DNA from 2 places in the Anoxybacillus kestanbolensis genome. Region 2 is predicted to be linked to the other one. Evidence: riboswitches for the same ligand, from Rfam matches in the RefSeq annotation. Region 2 holds a riboswitch; the other holds the start of a gene.
What was found. A riboswitch is a leader RNA that binds a small molecule or an ion and turns the genes downstream of it on or off. The one in region 2 is predicted to bind thiamine pyrophosphate.
Positions count from the first base shown of each region.

Region 1 (3,213 bases), 230 kb from region 2:
CGTTTGTTCGCTATTTTCTTTCGACATATATGAATAAAATCCTGCACAGAACAAAACAAAAAGACGACATCATCTGTCGCCTTTTTGTTTTGCACGCATGACAATCTCATATAGTCGTTTTGTTTGTTCGTAAATATGTTCAGCACGGCAAATGGCCGAAATGACAGCAATTCCGTCTGCACCCGCTTCGATCACTTGTTTGGCTGTTTGTTCTGTAATTCCACCGATCGCAACGAGTGGAACACGTTTTTCATGGGCACGAATATGTTCAATCATCGTCAGTCCACATGCTTGCTTTGCATCTTCTTTTGAAACAGTTGGGAAAATCGGGCCTAATCCAACATAATCGGCGCAAGCAGCAAGCGCTTTTTTTACTTCATTTAAGTTGTGAACAGATACGCCTAAATATTTATCTCCTATGCGATCGCGAACGCGTTCAGCTACTTCGTCTTCTTGACCGACATGAACGCCATCTGCCTGTAAAGCGAGGGCCAAATCGACATCGTCATTCACGATAAAAGGAATATTATACATTCGGCATCGTTCAAGTAATTTCTCGGCTAAGCGGTATTTTTCAATCCCCGTAAGCGCCCCCTTTCCTTTTTCGCGAAACTGAAACATTGTAATACCGCCTTTAATTGCTTCATCAAGCACAGCGAGCGGATCTTTCGTACAATCGATACTCCCCATAACGAAATACAACGATAGCTTCTGCTTCATCATTTATTCCCCTTGAATACGCGCGTATTGATCAACTTCTTCTGCACTCGTTTCATGTAAAGCATTTAAAAAAGAAAGTTGAAAAGAACCAGGTGCTTTTGCTTGTTTGGCTGCTTTTTCAGCCGCCACACCGTAATAAGCGAGGGCAGCAACTGATGACATCATCATATCGTCTCCTATACCCGCAAATGCACCTAATACCGAACTTAACAAACAACCTGTCCCTGTTACTTTCGTTAACATCGCATCACCATTTGAGACGATTACAATACGTTCTCCATCGGTTACTACATCATCTTTCCCTGTGACAACAACTACAGAACGAAACATGAGTGCTGCTTTTTTCGCTACATCCACGAGGTCACCTTGAACGTCTCCTGCATCGACTCCTTTTGTACGTACTTGTTCACCCGCAATGCTCGCAATTTCCGATGCGTTCCCACGTAAAATCGAAATGTTTACTTCACGTAATATACGTCTGGCTGTTTCGGTGCGGTACGCTGTCGCACCAGCTCCAACAGGATCGAAAATGACAGGAATGTTTGCCTCATTTGCTGCTTTTCCGGCAATTAACATCGCCTCTACGTCTGTTTCGTTTAGCGTGCCAATGTTTAACACTAAAGCACGAGCTAACCGAACCATATCCGCTACTTCTTCTTTTGCATACGCCATAACAGAAGATGCGCCTACAGCAAGCAAACCATTCGCAACAAAATTGGTCACCACAACATTTGTCATATTATGTACGAGTGGTGACTCCTTCCTAACACGCGTTAACCATTGTCCTACATTCATCATTCATTCCCCCTAAAAAAAATAAAAACTAGTCGGACAGAGTCGACTAGTTTGCGTACTGAAAACATAGCCTACTTCCCTCCGCTGGTACAAACCAGATCAGGTTCAAAGGGTTGGAAAACTGATTGCGCGTTTTCCTCTCAGCCATCGCCATCCGGCACCCCTAGTAGTTTGATTGATTCAATTTTCTTTCATTTTAATACATTTTTTCTCTTGATTCAATATGGATTATTGTCAAATTCCGTTCACATTTTTGTATGAAAGTGTGATATGTATCACTTACGACGTACATATTTTCTCCTATTGTTAAAGTGTCAATAAGAAAAGGAGGGGTCATAATGTTTTGTCATCAATGTGAACAAACACCAACAGGGGGATGTACTGTTGTTGGAGTTTGCGGGAAAGATGAAACAATTGCAAGTTTGCAAGATACGATCGTATTTGCATTAAAAGGAATTGCAGCATATCGCACGCATGCCCATCAACTTGGGTATACCGATCCGTTCGTTGATACAACGACACATGAAGCGTTATATATGACGTTAACAAACTCTAACTTTAACGTACAAGAACATATAGACATGGCGATGAAAGTCGGAAGAGCAGCCATTCGCGTAATGGAACTACTCGATCGAGCACATACAGAACGACTTGGCATTCCTCAACCTGTTCGTGTAACGCAAAATAGAATTGAAGGAAAATGTATTCTCGTTACAGGACATAACTTATTTGCCCTTGAACAACTATTAAAACAAACAGAAGGAAAAGGAATTAACATTTACACACATTCCGAAATGCTTCCAGCACATGGTTACCCACAATTAAAAAAATATAAACATCTGAAAGGAAATGTCGGAAAAGCATGGTACGATCAACGTCGCCTATTTGAAAAATTCCCTGGTGCTATTTTAGCGACAACAAACTGTGTCATGCCGATAAAAGGTTCATATGCTGATCGCATGTTTTCATATGATGTAGCCGGATTAGAACATGTGCAAAAAATCGAAAACGATGATTTCACGCCGTTAATTGAGAAAGCGCTACAACTTCCAGAAGCAAACATTGAATCGGATGAAACGTTAGTGACTGGTTTCCATCACGAAACTGTAATTCAAATTGCACCAGAAATTATTCAAGCTGTAAAAGAAGGAAAAATTGAACGCTTTTTCGTTATCGCAGGTTGCGACGCTCCTGGAAAAGGCGGTGAATATTATCGCACGTTAGCTACATCGTTACCGAAAAACACTGTCATTTTAACGACATCCTGTGGGAAATTCCGCTTTAACGATGTCGACTACGGGGTTGTTCCTGGCACGAACATTCCACGATATATTGATTTAGGGCAATGCAACAACTCGATTTCGACTGTCAAAATTGCAATGGCGCTTGCGGAAGCATTCGGCTGTGAGGTCAATGAGTTACCGGTCAGCATCGTTCTTTCATGGTTTGAACAAAAAGCAGTTGCAATCTTACTCGGATTGTTTAGTTTAGGCATTCAAGACATTCGAATTGGACCGAAAGCACCGCACTTTATTTCTGAAAGTGTGTTACGCGTCCTACAAGACATGTTCGGTCTCAAACTTATCGGCGATGTAGAAGAAGATATGCAAGCGATGCTCGCACATTAAAAGGGCTGTTTCATCCAGCCCTTTTCACATTTACGAAGCTTTATTTAACCATACACTCATATTAAATCCT
Region 1 covers NZ_MQAD01000005.1:244,849-248,061, forward strand. The annotation lists gene BO219_RS03665 (enoyl-CoA hydratase) at 1-27, opposite strand, end outside; gene thiE (thiamine phosphate synthase) at 70-723, opposite strand; gene thiM (hydroxyethylthiazole kinase) at 724-1,518, opposite strand; TPP riboswitch at 1,575-1,690, opposite strand; gene hcp (hydroxylamine reductase) at 1,854-3,143, shown strand; gene BO219_RS03680 (thermonuclease family protein) at 3,174-3,213, opposite strand, start outside.
Region 1: it holds a riboswitch for thiamine pyrophosphate, as region 2 does, so the genes downstream of both, thiM (hydroxyethylthiazole kinase) here and thiC (phosphomethylpyrimidine synthase ThiC) in region 2, are expected to answer to the same signal.

Region 2 (3,213 bases):
GACTTAAATTTAAGCTATAGTAAGCGGAATGTCAACGAATATGACTTAAATAACATTTTTTGTAAAAAAAGTGCAAGCTGAGCGCTATCTCTCAGCTTGCATGATGTTTGTATATTCAACAAATTGTTTTGCCTTTTCTTTCATTCCTTCGCTTTGTAGTGTTTTTTGTAATTCATGAGAAATATTCATTGAACAAAATTTTGGACCGCACATCGAACAAAAATGAGCAAGCTTTGCTCCTTCGGCCGGTAGCGTTTCATCGTGATATTCACGTGCGCGCTCAGGATCTAGTGACAAGTTGAATTGATCTTGCCAACGGAACTCAAATCTCGCCTTTGATAATGCATCATCACGCGTTTGTGCGCCAGGGTGTCCTTTTGCTAAGTCAGCAGCGTGGGCAGCAATTTTGTAGGCGATGACTCCTTGGCGGACGTCTTCTTTATTCGGTAGGCCGAGATGTTCTTTTGGTGTCACATAGCAAAGCATGGCCGTACCGTGCCAGCCGATAAGCGCTGCACCGATAGCTGAGGTGATATGGTCGTAACCTGGTGCAATGTCGGTAGTGATAGGACCTAGCGTATAAAAAGGTGCCCCATGACAAATTTCAATTTGTTTATCGACATTTTCTTTAATTTTATGCATTGGAATATGCCCTGGGCCTTCGATCATCACTTGGACATCATGTTCCCAAGCGATTTTTGTCAACTCTCCAAGTGTTTGTAACTCGGCGAATTGCGCCTCATCGTTTGCGTCTGCAATTGAGCCTGGACGTAATCCATCCCCAAGTGAAATAGCAATATCGTAAGTTTTTAAAATTTCGCAAATTTCTTCGAAGTGGGTGTATAAAAAGTTTTCTTCATGGTGTGCTAAACACCATTGTGCCATAATTGAACCACCCCGAGAGACAATACCAGTTGTTCGGTTGACTGTTAGTGGGATATAGCGAAGTAAGACACCTGCATGAATAGTAAAATAGTCTACGCCTTGTTCGGCTTGTTCAATTAATGTTTCTCGGTAAATGTCCCATGATAAGTTTTCGACAATGCCGTTCACTTTCTCTAACGCCTGGTAAATAGGTACAGTTCCAATCGGCACAGGGGAGTTTCGAATAATATATTCTCGCGTCTCATGTATATGCTTTCCTGTCGATAAGTCCATGACTGTATCGGCACCCCAACGAACAGCCCAAAGCATTTTTTCAACTTCTTCTTCTAAGGAAGATGTGACAGCTGAATTTCCGATATTTGCGTTAATTTTCACATGGAATTTACTTCCTATAATCATTGGTTCACTTTCAGGGTGGTTAATATTAGCTGGGATAATTGCTCTTCCTGCTGCAACTTCTTGACGAACAAATTCGGGATCCATTTGTTCACGAATTGCGACAAACTCCATTTCAGGTGTAATGATCCCTCGTTTTGCATAATGCATTTGGGTCACAACTTTCCCTTTTTTCGCACGAAAACGTCTAGGTGAAAAAGGAATGTTTGTTCTCACTAATGAAGGGTTATATTCTTCTACATCGCCACGCTCCGTTATCCATTTTTCTCTTAATTTTGGCAATCCTTTATCAATATTCGGCGCGAAAAGTGGGTCGGTGTATGGTCCACTCGTGTCATAGACTCGAATAGGCTCATTTTCTAGCATCGTTGTACCTGTTTTGGTTGGAGAAAGTTGAATTTCTCGCATTGGCACACGAACATCTTCACGCGTTCCGAGCACATACACTTTTTTACTCGAGGGAAATGGCATTGATGAAAATAAGTCTTTCATTTTTAATCGCTCCTTTTCATTTTTTAGCTGGAGCAACGCCAATACGTAAAAAGATCAGGCTCCATAAAGAGAACCTGATCTTGTCCGCAAATAGCACAAGTAAAGAACACTCGCGCCATCTACTTCCCTACGCTGGCATCACCCAGATCAGGTTCAAAGGGTCAAAGAACTTTTGCGCGTTCTTCTCTCAGTCCAAGCTATTGGACACCCCTAGTAGATGTAAAATTATGAACTTTAAAAATAATTTAGCACATGATAAAAATATTGTAAAGTTATAAATGACAAACTTGTTAAAATGGGGGCATAGTGGACGTACGAACCGATGATTTCGGGATGGAGTTCGTATGTTAGAAGTGCAGTGATAGAAGCATGAAAAAGGGGTGTGTAAGAAAACGGGGGAATGTTCTATCGAAACGTGCTGTGTCTATATGGCGCATATATGAAGCTATTCGTTTCATTATTTTTTCCCTTTTGTACGTAATTGTTAGTTTTTTCGTTTCGACATGGGTCGTTTTGATGTTTGTCTGTTTGTCGATTGTAGATGGCATGTTATTCGTTTTCTTCGTTCCACGCTGGAAATGGGAACGTTGGCGGTATATGTGATACGCGATCAGGAAATCGAGCTTGAACATGGGGTGTGGATTCGTAAGCGTACGCTTATTCCGCTTCGCTGCGTGCAACATGTTGATGTAAAGCAAGGTCCATTAGCAAGAAAGTATAAACTTGCTTCGCTTTATATTTATACAGCAGCAATGGCACATGAAATTCCGTTCCTTGATGAACAAGCAGCAGAGAAGTTGCGTTACACATTTCTTCTTTAGTAAAGGAAGATGAACATGATGAATGAAGCGAAACGGTTACATCCGATTGTGATTGTTATTTACATAACCAAGCGGTTAAAGCATCGTATTCAATCGTTAACAATCTCTCAATCTCGTATGCAACAACGACTCGGATTATGTACCGTACATGCGACGGTCATGCCAGGCATACGTGCAAAAGTTGTTGATGTTGATGAAAGTACAGCAAAAACGATATACGAATGGTTTTTGGGAAATTAAACATAATGTGTCCCAAAAGTACACGTTTTGGGACACACTCACTTTTAAAGGAATGCGTCAATTTCCTGCAACACTTCTCCGATTTTACGACCATGTATAAGCAAATCTGCCCAGTCATCTAATGGCGTCGGTTCCATATTCACAATAACGAGTTTTGCTCCGCTTCGTTTGGCGATGACAGGAAGCTCGTTAGCTGGCGATACTTGTAAAGAAGAGCCGAGTACAATCCATAAATCTGCTCGTTCGGCTGCTGTCCATGCTTGTTCAAACGCATCATACGGCAACGATTCGCCAAATAAAACAACGGAAGGGCGCAAAAAACTACCGCACGTGCACTTCAACTGTTCGTCTACATACCGTTTTGCATCATATGTTTGTT
Region 2 covers NZ_MQAD01000005.1:13,699-16,911, forward strand. The annotation lists gene thiC (phosphomethylpyrimidine synthase ThiC) at 85-1,773, opposite strand; TPP riboswitch at 1,881-1,995, opposite strand; gene BO219_RS14725 (PH domain-containing protein) at 2,373-2,594, shown strand; gene BO219_RS02420 (PH domain-containing protein) at 2,610-2,834, shown strand; gene BO219_RS02425 (NAD-dependent deacylase) at 2,879-3,213, opposite strand, start outside.